DNA from 4 places in the Variovorax sp. GW821-FHT09B05 genome. Region 2 is predicted to be linked to each of the others. Evidence: predicted binding sites of a transcription regulator. Region 2 holds the regulator's gene; each other region holds the start of a gene.
The links. Region 2 encodes sigma-54, which starts transcription at its own class of promoters, with help from an activator protein. Its sites were predicted from a motif close to TGGCANGNAANCTGCTTT; they were not measured.
Positions count from the first base shown of each region.

Region 1: the regulator sigma-54 is predicted to act here: its motif matches at 2,988-3,005, upstream of atzF (allophanate hydrolase).
Region 3: the regulator sigma-54 is predicted to act here: its motif matches at 1,708-1,725, upstream of AC07RM_RS09340 (TorF family putative porin).
Region 4: the regulator sigma-54 is predicted to act here: its motif matches at 2,213-2,230, upstream of AC07RM_RS11375 (pilin).

Region 1 is NZ_JBWKPN010000003.1:125,054-129,558, forward strand. It holds gene AC07RM_RS08995 (ABC transporter permease) at 1-196, opposite strand, end outside; gene AC07RM_RS09000 (ABC transporter substrate-binding protein) at 201-1,202, opposite strand; gene atzF (allophanate hydrolase) at 1,241-2,956, opposite strand; gene AC07RM_RS09010 (M48 family metallopeptidase) at 3,193-4,047, opposite strand; gene AC07RM_RS09015 (AmpG family muropeptide MFS transporter) at 4,137-4,505, shown strand, end outside.
Region 2 is NZ_JBWKPN010000021.1:49,986-54,490, forward strand. It holds gene lptA (lipopolysaccharide transport periplasmic protein LptA) at 223-945, shown strand; gene lptB (LPS export ABC transporter ATP-binding protein) at 942-1,736, shown strand; gene AC07RM_RS36060 (RNA polymerase factor sigma-54) at 1,767-3,356, shown strand; gene AC07RM_RS36065 (phospholipase D family protein) at 3,367-4,505, shown strand, end outside.
Region 3 is NZ_JBWKPN010000003.1:195,719-200,223, forward strand. It holds gene AC07RM_RS09330 (ammonium transporter) at 1-351, opposite strand, end outside; gene glnK (P-II family nitrogen regulator) at 381-719, opposite strand; gene AC07RM_RS09340 (TorF family putative porin) at 786-1,664, opposite strand; gene AC07RM_RS09345 (YifB family Mg chelatase-like AAA ATPase) at 1,879-3,417, shown strand; gene AC07RM_RS09350 (cysteine hydrolase family protein) at 3,471-4,013, shown strand; gene AC07RM_RS09355 (serine/threonine-protein kinase) at 4,030-4,505, opposite strand, start outside.
Region 4 is NZ_JBWKPN010000003.1:633,943-638,447, reverse strand. It holds gene AC07RM_RS11380 (PglL family O-oligosaccharyltransferase) at 1-1,641, opposite strand, end outside; gene AC07RM_RS11375 (pilin) at 1,683-2,144, opposite strand; gene AC07RM_RS11370 (3',5'-cyclic-nucleotide phosphodiesterase) at 2,367-3,170, opposite strand; gene AC07RM_RS11365 (CHASE2 domain-containing protein) at 3,197-4,505, opposite strand, start outside.

The DNA of each region.
Region 1 (4,505 bases), on a different contig from region 2:
CCACGGTGTCGGCCGGCGAAGGCAGCAGGATCGGCTTGATGAAGCCGAGCCGCACCACCAGGTCCCAGACGATGAACAGGACGACCGGCCCGATGGCCGGCAGCCAGCGCTCCCAGGCGGGCGCCTTCGGTGCCGCGGAGGCGGCGTTGCCCGCGGGCGGCGCCCAGGGCGAAGCGGTGGTGCTGCTGTCGGCCATGGCGTCAGGCCTTGTAGAGCAGGCCGTCCACCAGGACCTTCTTCTCGAAGATCCCCTTCTCGGTGAACAGGTCGTAGAACTTCTGGAAGTAGGCGACGTCGCTGGGCTTGAACTCGTTGTAGAGCATGTACGAGGCCAGCGGCACCTCGGCCGTGAGCTTGCCCTCGATGGCGGTGTAGCCCTTCATGTACTGGCGCGCCTCGTCGGGCTGGCCGCGCACCAGTTCCACGCCGCGCGCATAGGCGGCGATGTACTTCTTGGCGGCGTCGGGGTTCTTCTTGAGGAACTCGGTCGTGAGGCTGGCGGCGCCGCCGTGCCACGGCGCCATCGGGTCGCCGAGGATGTAGCGCGCGACCACGCCGGCCTCGAGCACGCGCGTGGTGCCGTTCATGCGGCCCACGGTGCCGGTGGGCTCGAGCGTGTAGCAGGCATCGACCTGCCCCGCCACCAGCGCGGCCACGTGCTGGCCGATCGGCAGCTCGCTGACCGACACGCCCTTGGCGCCCGCGCGCTCGAGCATGGTCTTGCACAGCGTGACGTTCTGGATGCCCGGACCCGAGGCCACCTTCTTGCCCGCGAGCTCGGCCATGGCCTTGATCGGGCTGTCCTTGGCGACGATGAACTCGTCGAGCACGAACTTCGCGTTGCTCGGGTTGGTGCAGAAGATCTTGAACAGGCCCGGCTGCGCGATCTCGCCGATCGCGAGGTTGGCCGAGCCGGTGCCGTTGGCGCTGCCGTCGCAGCGGCCCGCGAGCATGGCTTCCATCACCTGCTGCGCGCCCGCGAACTTCTGCGGTTCCACGTCGAGCCCCGCGTCCTTGAAGAAGCCGCGCTCGACCGCCGCGAAGAAGGGCAGGCCCGCGGCCACCGGCCAGAAGCCGACGCGGATCTTCGGTGCCGCCTGGGCGCGCACGATCGCCGGCGCGGCGAGCACCGCGAGGCCGGCGGCGCCGGCCTGCAGCAACTGCCGGCGCGAGGCGGTGGAAGGAAGGTCGGAGATGGACATGGAAGACTCCTCGGTCTGGGTTCGAAGACAACAGGGATTCAGGCGGCGCGGCTCGCGAGGTAGGCGCGCCAGCCGCCATGGCGCGTGACCTCTTCGGCGCCGGCCAGCGCATGGCCCTCGCAGATGAAGCCGTGCACCCAGCGGCCGTCGGCCAGTTCGACGCTGCCCAGGCCCAGCGGCGCGGGGATCAGCGCGAGGAAGCCGCCGACCTCGGCCAGCGGCAGGTCCCACACCTCGAGCGCGATCGCGGCGCCGCCCTCGGCGCTGCGCTGCAGGCCGGGCTTGGGCGGCACGGTGCCGGGCAGCGCGTACAGGCGGTAGCGCGGCGCGGTCTGGATGGCCTCGCGCAGCACGGCACCGCGCTCGGTGAGCTGGCCGTTGAGCGGCATGCCGCTGAGGTGCGCGCCGACCACCGCGATCGGCAGCGTCGCGGCCGGCACTGGTGCGAGGCCACGGATCGGCCGCGGCGCGGGCAGCGGCTCGCCGGTCGCGCCCTGCGCGAGGCCGGTGGCATGGTGGTAGCGCTGGCCCAGCTCGGCCAGCGCGAGGTCGCTGCCGCAGCGGCCGATCAGCGTGATGCCGAAGGGCAGGCCGTCGGGCCGCAGGCTGCTGGGCACCGAGAGCGCGGCGTAGTCGAGCAGGTTGACGAAGTTGGTGTAGGCGCCGAGATTGCGGTTGAGCGCCACCGGGTCGGCGCGCATCGCGTCGCGCGTGTAGTGCGTGGGCGCGGTGGGCACCAGCAGCACATCGATGTCGCGCCACATCGGCTCGGCCTGCTGCGCGAGCGCGCGCAGCCGGGTCTGGGCCTCGAACACGTCGGCGGCGTTGTAGCCACGGCCCTGCGCGAGGATGCCGCGCACGGGCTCGACCACCTCGGCCTCGTGGCGGTCGAAGAAGGCGCGCACCGCGGCATAGCGCTCGGCCACCAGCGCGCTGTCGTAGAGCAGCGCGGCGGCCTCGGCCAGCGGCGCGAAGGGCACGGTGATGGCGGTGCCGCCCAGCGCCTCGAGGCGCCGGCGCGCATCGGCGAAGGCGGCCTCGGCGAGCGTGTCGCCGAAGAAGGCGAGGCGGTCGGGCACGCCGAAGCGGAAGGCGGCGGGGAAGGGCTTGGCATCGAGCGCGATGTCGCGCGAATAGGGATCGCGCGCATCGAAGCCGAGCGCGGCCTGCAGCACCTCGACCGCGAGCGCGACGGTGCGCGCGAAGATCGAGACGCAGTCGACGCTCTGCGCAGCCGGCACCACGCCGGCGGTGCTCAGCAGCCCGCGCGAGGGCTTGAGGCCGACGATGTTGTTGAGGCCCGCGGGCACGCGGCCCGAGCCGGCCGTGTCGGTGCCGAGCGCGAAGTCGGCCTCGCCGGTGGCGACCACGCGCGCCGAGCCCGAGCTCGAGCCGCCCGAGACATAGCGTGCATCGAAGGCATTGCCGACCTCGCCATAGGGCGAGCGTGTGCCATTGAGGCCGCAGGCGAACTGGTCGAGGTTGGTCTTGCCGAGCAGCGACGCACCGGCGTCGAGCAGCCGCTGCACCACGGCCGCATGGGCGGCCGGCAGGCGGTCGAAGGCCGGGCAGGCGGCGGTGGTGGGCACGCCGGCGACGTCGATGTTGTCCTTGACGGCGAAGCGCAGGCCCGCGAGCGGGGCGGGGGCGGAAGCGGGCGTGGCTTCGTGCGTATCGTCGTTCTCGCGCGTCAGCGGCTGCGCGAAACGCAGGATCCACGCCGCGGCGGCCGGGTCTTTCTCGTCATGCACCATGATCAGGCATCCAAACTTGTGTACAAGTCGAGATGCAAGCAGCGTGCCAGCGCGCGCGGGCCGCTGATGGGCGCCTGCGGCGTCAGTCGCTCAGCTATCTATGTGTGTGGCTCCCTCCCCCGCTGGGGGAGGGTTGGGGTGGGGGCACCGGGCCTTGCAACAGCGCAGACCGCATCCACCGCCCGGAGCCCCCATCCCGGCCTTCCCCCAGCGGGGGAAGGAGGAAGACAGGGCTCTCAGCTCTTTTTCGCGTCCCGGTACAGGTTCTCCACCTTCGGCAGATTCGCCTGCAGCTTCGCGATCCGGTCCGGCCCGCTCGGGTGGGTGGAGAGGAAGCTCAGCCCGCCCTGGTTCTTCGAGGCCGTGGCCATCTTGTTCCACAGCGACACCGAGGCCTTCGGGTCGTAGCCGGCGCGCGCCGCGAGTTCCAGGCCGACGAGGTCGGCCTCGGTCTCGTCGCCGCGGCTGAACTTGAGCGTGAGCAGCTGGGTGCCCGCGCGCGCGGCGAGGTCGCCGACCTGCCCCAGGCCGAGCAGCTGCGCACCGATCGAGAGCGCGGCGCCGGTGCCCGCGCTCTTGGCCATGCGGGCGCGCGCATGCTCGCGCAGCGCATGGGCCATCTCGTGGCCCATCACCATCGCGACCTCGTCGTCGGTGAGCTTGAGCTGGTCGAGGATGCCGGTGAAGAAGGCGATCTTGCCGCCCGGCAGGCAGAAGGCGTTGATCTGCTTGCTGCCGATCAGGTTGACCTCCCACTTCCATTGCCGCGCCCGGCTGTTCCAGGGCGTGGCGAAGGGGATCAGCCGGTTGGCGATGGCGCGCAGCCGCTGCAGCTGCGGATTGCCGTCGCCCGCGAGCGCGTTCTTGGCGCGCGCCTGCTGCAGCAGCTCGCCGTACTGCTGGCCGCCCGCGGCCTCGATGCGGTCGGCCGGCACGAGGTTGCGCGCCACCGAGGCATTGCCGACGTCGACCTGCGCGAGTGCCGGCCCGCTCAATGCCGCGCCGGCCGCGGCCAGTAGAAAGGCCCGCCGCGGCTGCCAGGGGGAAGCGGGGGAGCCGATTGGAACGGAGCGATCGCAGCGTGTGCACATATGGGGCCGGATGATAGGAACAAATGAAGACGCCTTGGTGGATGACCCGGCGGCCGACAGGCGCGGCGCTCATGGACAATCGCCCCCACATGTCTTCCGTCCCGCCCGCCGAATCCACCGCCGCCGGTTCGCCGCCCTGGCGCGACGCCCTGAAGGTCTACCTCGAACCCGCCACCCTGCGCATGCTGGCGCTGGGCTTCTCGGCCGGGCTGCCGCTGCTGCTGGTGCTGGGCACGCTGAGCTTCCGGCTGCGCGAGGCCGGCATCGACCGCGCCACCATCGGCTACCTGAGCTGGGTCGGCCTGGCCTACGGCTTCAAATGGGTCTGGGCGCCGCTGGTCGACCGGCTGCCGCTGCCGCCGCTGACCACGCTGCTCGGGCGCCGGCGCGGCTGGCTGCTGCTCGCGCAGGGGATGGTGATCGCGGGGCTGGTCGGCATGGCGGTCAACGATCCGCGC
Region 2 (4,505 bases):
CTCGCTACGGTTTCTTCACACCTTGTAGCCGCCCCGCCGCCGGGAGGCCGGAATCCCATCGAGGGTTCCGGGGCGGCCGGGCCGTCATCCGGCCGGTCGGCAGAACGCGGGGCGATCCCGCGGGGTGCCGTGCCCGGGTTCGCCGCCCCGGGGCTTTTTCATCCGCGCGCATGGGTCTGGCGCGATGGGCCGCATACAATGCAGAGCAAGTTTCGTGCCTCTATGACATCGCACTCTCACCCCACCTCCTCCCTTCGCCGCACCGGTCGCCTCGTGCTGGCCGCGCTGCTGCTGGCCGGCTCCGCCGCCGCTGCCCTGGCCGAAACGGCCGACCGGACCAAGCCGATGAACATCGAATCCGATTCGATGCGCTACGACGATCTCAAGCAGACCAGCGTCTTCACCGGCAACGTGGTGGTCACCAAGGGCACCATCATCATCCGCGGCGCGCGCATCGACGTGCGCCAGGACCCCGAGGGCTACCAGTACGGCGTGGTCACCGCGGCGCCCGGCAAGCTCGCCTATTACAAGCAGAAGCGCAACGGCAACGGCGACGAGTGGATCGAGGGCGAGTCCGAGGTCATCGAGTACGACAGCCGTGCCGACAACGTCAAGTTCATCCGCCGCGCCGTCATGCGCCGCCTGGTCGGCGCCACGCCCAACGACGAGAGCAGCGGCGCGCTGATCGTCTACGACCAGAGCAACGACACCTACACCGTCAACGGCTCGACCGTGCCGCCCAACGCCGGCGTGTCGGCGCCAGGTGGCGGTGGCCGCGTCAAGGCCATCCTCACGCCGAAGTCGGCCGCGCCCGCCGCACCGGGTGCGCCCGGCGCCTCGGCGCCGGCCACGCGCCGTCCCGCGGCCCCGGCACCCACGCCGGCACCGGGCGCCGGACTGCGCTCCACCACCACGCTGAGCGGCGAAGGGGAAGAACGCAAGTGATCGAAGCCGCCGGAACCCAGGAAGCCAACGGCGTGCCGGGCAGCCGCCTCGTCGCGCGCGGCCTGCAGAAGAGCTATGGCAGCCGCAAGGTGGTCAAGGACGTCTCGCTCGACGTGCAGAAGGGCGAAGTGGTCGGACTGCTCGGGCCCAACGGCGCCGGGAAGACCACCTCGTTCTACATGATCGTCGGGCTGGTGCGCGCCGACGCGGGCGAGATCTCCATCGACGGCGAGCCGATCGCCCACATGCCGATCCACCGCCGCGCGCGCATGGGCCTGAGCTACCTGCCGCAGGAGGCCTCGATCTTCCGCAAGCTCACGGTCGAGGAGAACGTGCGCGCGGTGCTCGAGCTGCAGCGCGAGCCCGATGCCAACGGCCGGCCGCAGGCGCTGTCGAAGCAGCGCATGGAAGAGCGCCTGTCGGAGCTGCTGGCCGACCTGCGCGTCGACCACCTGCGCGATTCGCCCGCGCTCGCGCTGTCGGGCGGCGAACGCCGCCGCGTCGAGATCGCGCGCGCGCTGGCCACCCAGCCGCGCTTCATCCTGCTCGACGAACCCTTCGCCGGCATCGACCCGATCGCGGTGATCGAGATCCAGCGCATCATCAGCTTCCTGAAGGAACGCGGCATCGGCGTGCTGATCACCGACCACAACGTGCGCGAGACGCTGGGCATCTGCGACCACGCCTTCATCATCAGCGACGGCCATGTGCTGGCACAGGGCACGCCCTCGGAGATCGTCGACAACGCCGAAGTGCGCCGGGTCTACCTGGGCGAGCACTTCCGGATGTGATGACCCTCGTGCAAGTCATTTCCTGAGGGCATGAAACAAGGCTTGTCGCTGCGCGTTTCGCAGCATCTCGCGCTGACGCCTCAGCTGCAGCAGTCGATCCGGCTGCTGCAGCTCTCCACGCTCGAACTGAGCCAGGAGGTCGAGCAGATGCTCGACGAGAACCCCTTCCTCGAGCGCACCGCCGAGGAAGCCGCGCGCGAGGAGTTCGGCCTCGACGCCGCCGACACGCCCGCGCCGCGCGAGGACACCGAGCGCGAGGCAGAGAGCGACTACGCGAGCGCCGCGCCTTCGACTTCGACCACGTCCACCGAGACCGCCTCGTCGTCCGAGGCCGAGCCGGCCCTCGACTCGCCCGAGCGCGAGCCCGACTGGGAAGGCGACGGCACCGTCGACATGGCGCCCGACGACAGCGAGTGGGGCAGCGACGCGCCCGCGCGCAACAACAGCAGCACCGGCGACGACGAGCGCGCCGATGCCACCGAGCTCGCGCGCAGCCAGGAATCGCTGCAGTCCTTCCTGCACCGCCAGGCGCTGAGCCTGCGGCTCAACGAGAACGACAGCGCCGCGCTGCGCTTCTTGATCGAGTCGCTCAACGACGACGGCTACCTCGAGGATTCGCTGCCGGCGCTGGCCTCGGGCCTCGCTGGCGACGACAACGACCAGTTCGACGAACTGGTGCACCACTTCCAGGTCGCGCTCGGCCTGCTGCAGAGCCTGGAGCCCGCGGGCGTGGGCGCGCGCGACCTCGGCGAATGCCTCGCGATCCAGCTGCGCGCGCTGGCTGACGAGGACGAGACCGAGGAAGAAGAGCTGGTGCGCAAGACCGCGCTCGCCATCTGCAAGCAGCCGATGGAGTTGCTCGCGCGGCGCGACTTCAAGCGCCTGGCCACGCTCACGCGCACCAACGAGGAACTGGTGCGTTCGGCGCTGCAGATCATCGCGCGGCTCGAACCCAAGCCGGGCCGCCGCTTCGTCGACGTCGAACGCAACATCGTCATCCCCGACGTGATCGTCACCAAGACCGGCCGCGGCACCAACGTGAAGTTCCGCGTCATGCTCAACCCCGAGGTGATGCCGCGGCTGCGCGTGCACGACATCTATGCCGGCGCGCTCAAGTCGCACAAGGGCGAGGGCAGCCAGGCGCTGTCGCAGCGGCTGCAGGAGGCGCGCTGGTTCATCAAGAACATCCAGCAGCGCTTCGACACCATCCTGCGCGTGAGCAACGCCATCGTCGAGCGGCAGAAGAGCTACTTCGTGCACGGCGAGCTCGCGATGCGCCCGCTGGTGCTGCGCGAGATCGCCGACGAGCTCGGGCTGCACGAGTCCACCATCTCGCGCGTGACCACCGCCAAGTACATGTCGACGCCCTTCGGCACGGTCGAGCTCAAGTACTTCTTCGGCTCGGCGCTGGGCACCGAGACCGGCGGCAATGCCTCGAGCACCGCGGTGCGCGCGCTGATCAAGCAGTTCGTCGGTTCGGAGAGCGTGAAGAAGCCGCTGTCGGACAGCCAGATCTCCGAGATGCTCAAGGAGCAGGGCATCGAGTGCGCGCGCCGCACCGTCGCCAAGTACCGCGAGGCGCTGCGCATCGCGCCCGCCAACCTGCGCAAGGCCCTGTAGAAAGTCCCCGATGGCCCGACGCCTGCTGTCGCGCTGTGGGCCCTGGGTGTTCGCCATCGCGGCCGCGCTGCTGGCCGCCGGTTGCGCCACCTTGCCCGACGAAGCTCCGCGCGCCCCCGCCAAGGCCATCGCCGTGTCGAAGGACACCGCGCTCGGGCGCATCGCGCTGGCCGCGCAGCCCGACCCCGACCTCAGCGGCTTTCGCCTCATGCCGGGCGGCGACTTCGCCTTCGACACCCGCATCCAGCTCGCGCGCCGGGCCCAGCGCACGCTCGACGTCCAGTACTACCAGATCGAGAACGACGAGACCGGTCGCTACCTGCTGCGCACCCTGCGCGATGCCGCGCAGCGCGGCGTGCGGGTGCGCGTGCTGATGGACGACCTCTACACCGCGGGCGAGGACGAGCTGCTGCGCGGCTTCGCGGCCACGCCCAACGTCGAGCTGCGCCTGTTCAACCCCTTCCCGGCCGGCCGCGGCAGCCTGCTCGCGCGCTTCACCGCCTCGCTGTTCGACTTCAGCCGCGTCAACCGGCGCATGCACAACAAGCTGTTCATCGCCGACGGCGCGATGGCCGTGGCGGGCGGGCGCAACATCGGCAACCAGTACTTCCGGCGCACCGCGGGCGAGAACTTCATCGACCTCGACACCTTCGTGACGGGCGCGCTGGTCCCGCGCCTGGGCAGCCTGTTCGACCAGTACTGGAACAGCCCCTACGTGCGGCCCGTCGAATCGGTGGTGGCGAGCGCGCTGCCTGCCGACGAACTGCAACGCCGCTTCGAGGCCGCCACCGGCCCCGACACCACGCCGCCGCCGCCGAAGCCCGCGCCCAACGACCTGCTGGGCTACGGCCCGATCGCCGAGGACCTCGACGCTGGCCGGCTCGGCCTGATCTGGACCACCGCCGAGGCCTATGCCGATTCGCCCGATCGCGTGATCGGCAAGACCGCCTCGTACGGCGGCGTGCCGCTGCTCGACGTCGACAGCGTGCGCTACAACGTGGTCGAGCAGATGCGTCGCGCGCGCAGCGAGGTGACCATCGTCTCGCCCTACCTGATCCCCGGCGCCGCGGGGCTCGAGGTGATGAACGAGATCCGCCGGCGCCAGGTGAAGATCAGCGTGGTGACCAACTCGCTCGCCGCCACCGACGA
Region 3 (4,505 bases), on a different contig from region 2:
CAGCGAGAAGATCACGAAGACCTGCATCAGCACCGACAGCATGTTCTTCGAGCGGCCCAGGCCGCCGTAGAACAGCGCGAGGCCGGGGATGGTCATCAGGATCACGAGCAGCGTGGAGGTCAGCATCCAGGCGGTGTCGCCCGAATCGACCTTGGGTGCCGGTGCCGCGGCCGGTGCGGCGGCGGGCGCGGCAGCAGCCGGTGCCGCTGCGGCGGGCGCCGCGGCCGGTGCCGAGGCCTCGGCGGCCGGCGCCGAAGCGGCGGCGGCGGGCGCGGGCGTCTGCGCGAAGCCGGTGGTGCCGGCGGCAAGCACGCTCAAGCCGAGCGCGAGGGAGACAAACAGTTTTTTCATGGACGTTGTTCTTTCGGGCCTGGACTCGATCAAAGGGCTTCGCGGCCCGTTTCGCCGGTGCGGATGCGCACGACCTGCTCGAGGTTGTAGACAAAGATCTTGCCGTCGCCGATCTTGCCGGTGCGCGCGGCACCTTCGACGGCTTCGATCACGCGGTCGACGAGGTCATCCGAGACCGCCGCCTCGATCTTGACCTTGGGCAGGAAGTCGACGACGTACTCCGCGCCGCGGTAGAGCTCGGTGTGGCCCTTCTGGCGGCCGAAACCCTTGACCTCGGTGACGGTGATCCCCTGCACGCCGATGGCCGAGAGGGCTTCGCGCACTTCGTCGAGCTTGAACGGTTTGATGATGGCTGTGACCAGCTTCATGAGTTGCTCCTTTGGATGGAAAGAATTCGCGCGGCAGCATGGGCCGCGCCTCGTTGTGTTGCGTGCTTACAGCGTCTTCGTCAGCGTGAGGATGAAGCGCGGCTTGTTGGGCGAGTAGACCTGCTGCACGGTGTAGAAGCCGAAGTCGTACAGCGGGCCGGCCGCGACGTTGAACGCGTCCTTCTTGTTCGCGCCCTGCACCGAGCCGGTGAGCGTGAGACCGCCGCCGAAGTCGTAGGTGGCGCCCACGTTGTAGTCGACGTAGTTCTTGGCGGCCGTGTTGTGGCGGATGTCGCTGGAGAAGCGGGTGAAGCCCACGGCGGCCTTGAGCGTGACCTTGGGCACGATCTCCTTGCTGTAGCTCAGGTTCAGGTAGCCGGTGTTGCGGCCCTTGAGGCCCGAACCGTTCTTGTTGCCGGCGTAGCCGAAGTAGTCCTTCGACACCGTGTGCGAGTACTTGGCCGTGAACGAGCCGAAGGTTTCGTTGGCGTAGGTGGCCGCGCCGTAGAGCTCGGTGGTGTTGCCGAGGGAGTTGCCCGGGTAGATGTAGGTCAGCGCACCGACGTCCATGTCCAGCGGGCCGGCCTTGAACTTGTAGCCGCCGTACAGGTCGACCTCGACGCTGTTGCCCTTGAGCCAGTTGACGCTGGAGTTCCAGTTGCCGACATAGAAGCCGCTCTCGCCGAAGGCGTAGTCGAAGCCGCCCTGGATGGCGGGCTTCACGCCGCGGGTCTTGGCGAAGTCGTCCCGGCCGATCATGTCCTGGTCCTGGCCGCGGAACTTGTAGTTCGTGGTCAGCGAGATGTTGGCCGTGATCGGAGAAGCAGCGGGTGCCGCTGCAGGCGCCGCCGCAGCGTCTGGGGTGGCCTGCGCCAGGGCGGCGCCCGACGTGGTCAATGCGGTGGCCAGGACGATCAGGGCCTGGGCGGCGGAACGGTGCGTCATCGGGAACTCCTCGCAAGTAGTGTTGTGGAACCTGATGACCCTCAAAGCAGGGAGCGTGCCAAAGTGCACATCCCCCGGTGACCGGTTGAAGCGCGCCCAAGGAAGCCAGCCAAAAATGGTTACAAGCGCAAGGCTTTGTGCCTTGCACCGAAAAAAGAACAAGACGCCCGCGACGACCGGAATCGGGCGCACCAATATAGGGAGGAAGCAGAGAATGAGTCTGTCTTTGGTGCAAAGCCGCGCCTTGCTCGGGCTGGAAGCGGCCAGTGTCACGGTCGAGGTGCATCTGGCCAACGGCCTGCCGAGCTTCACGCTGGTCGGGCTGGCCGAAACCGAGGTCAAGGAAGCGCGCGAGCGCGTGCGCTCGGCCATCCAGAACGCCGGGCTGGAGTTCCCGCACAACAAGCGCATCACCGTCAACCTGGCGCCGGCCGACCTGCCCAAGGACTCGGGCCGCTTCGACCTGCCGATGGCTCTGGGCATCCTCGCGGCCAGCGGCCAGATCGAGGGCGCGCGGCTCGCGGGCCACGAGTTCGCGGGCGAGCTCTCGCTGTCGGGCGAGCTGCGGCCGGTGCGCGGCGCGCTCGCGATGGCGCTCGCGCTGCACACGCGCGGCATCGCCACCCGGCTGGTGCTGCCCGCGCCCAGCGCCGACGAGGCCGCGCTGGTGCCCGGCGGCGAGGTCTACGGCGCCAGGCACCTGCTCGACGTGGTGCGGCGCTTCCTGCCGGCCGATGCGCAAGCCGACCTGGAGGCGGACGACGAGGGCTGGTCGCGCGCCCATGCGTCCACGCAAGCCGATGCCCCCGCCTATGCCGACATGGCCGACGTGAAGGGCCATGCCGGCGCCAAACGCGCGCTCGAGATCGCCGCGGCCGGCGGCCACAGCCTGCTGATGATGGGCGAGCCGGGCTCGGGCAAGTCGATGCTGGGCCAGCGCTTCGCGGGCCTGCTGCCGCCGATGCGCATCGATGAAGCACTCGAGAGCGCCGCCATCGCGAGCCTCGGCGGCCGCTTCTCGACCGAGCGCTGGATGCACCGGCCGACCGCGTCGCCGCACCACACCTCGAGCGCGGTGGCGCTGGTCGGCGGCGGTTCGCCGCCGCGGCCCGGCGAGATCTCGATGGCGCACCACGGCGTGCTGTTCCTCGACGAATTCCCCGAGTTCTCGCGCGCCGCGCTCGAGGCGCTGCGCGAGCCGCTCGAGACCGGCACCATCACCATCGCGCGGGCCGCGCGGCGGGCGGATTTTCCGGCGCGCTTCCAGCTCATCGCCGCGATGAACCCCTGCCCTTGCGGTTTTCTGGGCGCGCCCACGAAAGCCTGCCGCTGCACGCCCGACCAGGTGGCGCGCTACCAGCGCAAGCTCAGCGGCCCCTTGCTCGACCGCATCGACCTGCACATCGAAGTGCCCGCGGTGTCGGCGCAGCAACTGCTCGACGCACCCGCGGGCGAGACCACGGCCGCCATCCGCGCGCGCGCAGCCGCCGCGCGCGAGCGCGCGATCGAACGCCAGGGCCGGCCCAACCAGGCGCTGCAGGGCGCCGACATCGATCGCCATGCGTCGCTCGGCGACGAGGCGCGCCGCTTCATGCACACGGCCGCCGCCCGGCTCGGCTGGTCGGCGCGCAGCACGCACCGCGCGCTCAAGGTGGCGCGCACCATCGCCGATCTCGCGGGGGCACCGGTCATCGAGACGGCGCACGTGGCCGAGGCGGTGCAGTACCGGCGGGCGCTGCAGAAGGGCCTGTAGCGCCCGGCACATCGCTTAGAGTGCGGCGCAGTCCCGCTCACTTCAGGCTCGCCATGACCGACCGCGCCCTCCTCGTCATCGACATGCAGAAAGGCATGCAGGAACCGCGCGCGGGCCGCCGCAACAACCCCGACGCGGAAGCCCAGGTGCAGCGCCTGCTCATGCACTGGCGCACCACCGGCCGCCCCGTGGTCCATGTGCGTCACATGTCGCGCTTCGCCGAGTCGGTGTTCTTCCCGGGCCAGCCCGGCGCGGAATTCCAGGACGCACTGGCACCGCTGCGCGCCGAGCACGTGGTCGAGAAGAACGTGACCGATGCCTTCACGCACACGGGCCTCGAGCGCTGGCTGCGCGTGCGCGGCATCGAGGCGCTCGTGGTGGTCGGCGTGGCCACCAACATGTCGGTCGAGGCCACGGCGCGCACCGCGAGCTGCCTCGGCTTCGCGGTCACGGTGGTGTCCGATGCCAGCTTCGCCTTCGACCGCGCGGGCATCGATGGCGCAACTTTCGGCGCGGAGCAGGTCCATGCGATGGCGCTGGCCAACCTGCAGGGCGAGTACGCGCAGGTGGTGACCGCGGCCAGCCTGCTCGGCTGACCGCCGCCTTCGCCCCTTACTTGAACTCGTGGCTCACCACCGGCGCTGACTTGCTGTCCTGCACCGTCACGCGCTGCCGGTAGACCTCGAGGTCGCCGTTGCGCACCTCGATGTTGTAGATGCCGGGGCGCAGCGACAGCGACTTGAGCGGCGGGCTCACGCCGCGGTCGGCGCCGTCGACGAAGACCTGGCCCCAGGGCCGGATGTTGAGCGTCACGCGGCCCATGCCGGCCGCGGCGCCCGGCACGGGCGGAACCGCCGTGCCGCCCGCGACCGGGGTTGTTGCACCCGGCGCTCCCGGCACGCCAGGCGTGCCCGGCGGCACGGTGCCCGGCACCACGGGCTGCGTGGAGGCCGGCTGCGCGAGCCGGTTGAGCTCGGCGATGGCATTGCGCGCATCGCGCGCATGCGGGCCGCGGCGGTAGCGGCGCAGGTAGGCCTCGTAGCCCTCGCGCGTGTTCTCGGCCTGCGCGAGGTTCCAGTCCTCGGCCT
Region 4 (4,505 bases), on a different contig from region 2:
GGCATAGCATTGGTCTTTTGGCACCATCTTGCACATCCGATTTAATGTCGGTTCAATTTTCCGTTGCTCTCCATTCAATCCATAAACGACAGCCATATCCACGAAATTTTTGGTGCTTGGAGAAATTTCCAACACGCGTTCAGCGTGATTTATCTCGAGATCAGTCATCCCCGTTTTGGGCAAAAACAATTTTGAATTAAATTCCTCTTTGATTTGATTCAGAAAAATCAAATCCGGAGGTTTGGTAGTTCCGGTTGCACGCAATCCTGCTTGCTCCAGCTGAAACGATTCGAAGGAAGCCTCAGCGGCAAGATAATCTTTCGCGATCAGCGCCATGGCGCCTCCTCCTACAAAAATCGCAATAATAAAAATTATTTGCGACCCAACTCTTGAGGATGCTTTGCCTTCTTTAATGTGCGATACATCGAGAGCTCCTGCCATCAGCATTGCAGGCAAAAGAAAATATGCATAGTGGAGAGGATATTCAAACATGGCATGGATGCCTACCGTCAATAGCATCAAACAAGCAAAGACCTCGCACGGAGCTCGAACTCTCGCCACAACTCGTACAGCCCAAATACAAATGATCGCAATCATGCTGCCACCCAGAGGCAACCCCATCCACACCAAAAAATCTAAAAAAAGATTGTGCGATTGAAAAAATACGACATGCAGCGAAGGGAAATTTTCCGCTTTGCCCATTTGCGCAGGAACAACAAAATTCCAGCCATACCCCCATAAAGGTCTATCGAAAACTGCCTCCATCAACATTCGCCAGATAACGGGCCTTACTTCACTCGTTAATCTGTCACTTAAATTCCCAGCTGTCTCTAGTAACAAGTATGCAGATATTTTTTGGGCGCTCCAAAAAATTGCTACGAAGAAGAAAATCACGACGTAGGCATACAATCTAGCCGTCCCTTTTTTGCCCCAAACAGTCTGCAGCGGCTTCCAAAACAGCAAAGACAAAGCAATCGCAAAAACTCCTATTGCCCCCGTTCTCGACTGAGTGATAGCAATGCCAAAAATGAAAAGAAATGAAAGGAGATAAGTTGTGCTGAATCCAAAAACCCCCCTCCATTTCCACCACCAAACTCCAATGAGCCCCCATAACAAAAGGGTGGCAAGGTGGTTGGGTTGCCCCAGATTCGCGGCAGGGCGACCTTTCGATCGGCTCGCAACCCAAATATCCAAAGCCCCATCTTGGTAGATTCCGAGCCACTGCTGAAACTGCAAGACAATCGATATCAATGCAGCAAAAAGAATGGCTGCAAAAAGAAAATCACACAACTGAACAAATTTTTCTTCTTTGCAAGCACCGCCCGCCAGCAGCATCAAAAGACAAGCGTAAATATAAACAACAGAAATCCAAGCTTGCCCGGAAAACGGAATTACCCCAAAAAGATATTGAAAAAATGGAATTGGCACTAATGCCGCCGCCAAGCGGACAAGCGAGCCGCCTCTCCAAGAAATCTGAGATCCAAGAACTATTCCTAAGGCGATCAGTCCCAGGCCCAATGTGGATATGAATTCCGAATGAAAACCTCTCCACGGCTCGGTTTTATTTGGAATAAGCCAACTAATCGAGAAGAAAATAGTTCCGAGAATTAGAGTTGGCCGAACAAGAATTTTCATGCTCATAAAAAAAGCCCCTTCCGGGGCTTTTTAAATCCGCCTACAATTTAGCGGCATTCGCTCGGAACAAATTTTTCTTTGCCAGCATCGACCTTGCAAGTCCAGACAATCGTTCCGTCCGGCAGCTGGTTGTTTTGCAGAGCCGCACCAGAAGCCGTTTTCGGCGTGAGCGTCAGGCCGAGCTCGCCTGCCGCCTTGGTCGTTTTGATCGTAATCACCCCAGTCGTGGGAGCGATTGTCAGTTCTGCAACGTTCTTGGTCTGGCTGGAGGCCGTGACTGGAGTGGTGCCCAAGCTCAAATCGGACGCCGCATTCGCAGCATTTTCGGCGATCGTCGCCTTGTTACCGCCTGCCAAGACCAGCGCCTCCGACACGCGAGCACGCACCGTGTAATCCTGATATGCCGGCAGTGCCACGGCAGCCAAAATACCAATGATCGCCACAACGATCATCAATTCGATAAGGGTAAAGCCTGCCTGCGCGCGGCGGGCGATCGTACGACGGTTCATTTCACTAACTCCAGGTTGGTTGGGTTGGTTGTCACTCCCGGGAGTCCTCCCCCCGGAGCGAAGAACCTTCCGCAGCATCCGTGCCACCCGTTTTGACGTCCCGTCAGCGACCTAACGCGTCACCCCTGACCACATTGGCGTTACTGCATGTGACAGAAGATGTATCAAGATGCGACACATGGTGACAAATTTGTCATGCCATCCGTGCCGCCGCGGCGGGGCTCAGAAGGTCAGGATGCCGTCCGCCTTGAGCCAGCGGATGTCCCGCTGCGCCAACCCCGGCACCTGCCGGCCGGCCAGTGATTCGATCTGGCTCATGATCTCCTCGGTTTCGGCCGGCTTGGTGTGGGTGATGTAGATCGGGTAGTCCTTGCCGGGCTCGATGTGAGCCAGCTCGTCGGCCAGCATGGTGGGAGACAGGTGCAGGCTGCGTTCCGCCAGGGCCTGTTCGCGGTTGCTGAACGCCGTCTCGATGACGAGCATCGCGACCTCGAGCGCGTTGACGCGGTCCCAGAACGGCGCGTTGCGCTCGGTGTCGCCGCTGAAGACCCAGTGGGCACCGCCGTCGGCGCGGCTCACGGCGAAGCCGCAGGCGGGCACGGTGTGCACGGCCGGCAGCACCTCGATGCGCTTGGGCGTGGCGCTGCCGAGCAACAGGGTCTGGCCGACGGCGATGTCGTGGAAGGTGACGAAGGGCGCCTCGGGACTCGGGATGCTCTCGAAGTCGGGCCAGATGATGTTGTTGAACACATGCGCGCGCAGCGCCTCGATGGTGGCGCGTAGCGCATGCACGCGCAGCGGTCGGGTGCGGCGGCCACCGACGGCGTCGAGCATCAGGGGCAGGGCGGCAATGTGGTCGAGATGGCAGTGCGTGAGCACCATGTCGTCGACGCCGGCCATTTCTTCGAGGGTGAGATCGCCGACGCCGGTACCGGCATCGACGAGCAGGTCGGTATCGACCAGGAAGGAGGTGGTGCGGCAGTCTTTGGCGATGGCGCCCGAGCAACCCAGCACACGAACCTGCATTGTGAGAGACCCCTTGTCTGTGTCTGTCATTTGGTTTCGAACCGGGTCGCACCATCCCACGACGGGTCGTGGGGACGCAACGCCATCGAGGCTAATCTCTGCGCGTAGAGCTGGTAAAGGACTTTTTTGGCATCGGCCACGAGGAGGGGGTCCAGCAAGTTTCGGCCCAAGGCCCAGTCCTGGCGCCGGTAGGCGGCCAGCACCTCGGCCCAGCGTTCGAGCCGGTGCGCCTCGCGCACGGCGACGACGTCGGCTTCGTCCAGGGCGACGGCCAGCGGCGTGAACACAGCGACGGCCTGGGCCCGGCCCTTGACGAACACGCTGTCGAGCTCCTGCCAGACATAGGCCGGCGCGAACTCGCGCGTGCCGCCGCTGGCAACGATCTCGACGCCGTAGTGGCCGCTGAGGCCCTCGAGGCGCGAGGCCAGGTTGACCGCGTCGCCGACCACGGTGTAGCTGCGCCGCGCGGCCGATCCCATGTCGCCCACGCTCATGACGCCGCTGTTGAGGCCGATGCCGATGCTGATCTCGGGCCGGCCGAGGGAGCGGTGGATGCGGTTGAGGTCCTGCACGGCCTCGGCCATGTCGAGCGCCGCATTGACGGCGAGGCTGGCGTGGTCCGGCGTCTCCAGCGGCGCGCCCCAGAAGGCCATGACGCAATCGCCCATGTACTTGTCGACGGTGCCGCGGTGCGCGGTGATGACGTCGGTGAGGCGGCTGAACACGGTGTTGAGGAAGGCCTGCAGCTCGGCCGGCGACATCTGCTCCGAGAAGCGCGTGAAGTCGCGCATGTCGCAGAACATGACGGTCATGGTCTTGCTCTCGGCGCGCATGCTGTAGTGACCGGGGCGCTCCAGCATCTCGTCGACGAGCTGCGGCGGCACGTAGGTGCCGAAGAGCTGCACGAGACCGCGGCGCGCGCGCGATTCGACCAGGTAGCCCCAGCTCATGTTGAGCAGGAAGGCGAGCGCGACCATGGCCAGCGTCGAGGCCAGCGGCAACACCAGGCCGTGCGCGACGTAGAGCCAGGTGTTGAGCCCGACCAGCAGCGCGGCCACGGCCAGCATGAAGGCCACGGCGCGCAGCGCGGGCAGCAGCGACAGGCCGATGGCCAGCGCGATGCCGGCGATGAACACGGTCAGCACCTCGTAGCCCGGCGCGTAGTCGGGCACGGCGAGCAGGCGGTCGTCGAGCAGCGCCGAGACGATGTTGGCATGTACCTCGACGCCGGCGAAGGAAGGTGCCGCGGGCGTGGCGCGCAGATCCTGCAGGCCCGGCGCGGTGGCGCCGACGAGCACGATCTTGTCCTTCAGCTCCTCGGGCGCGAGCCGGCCT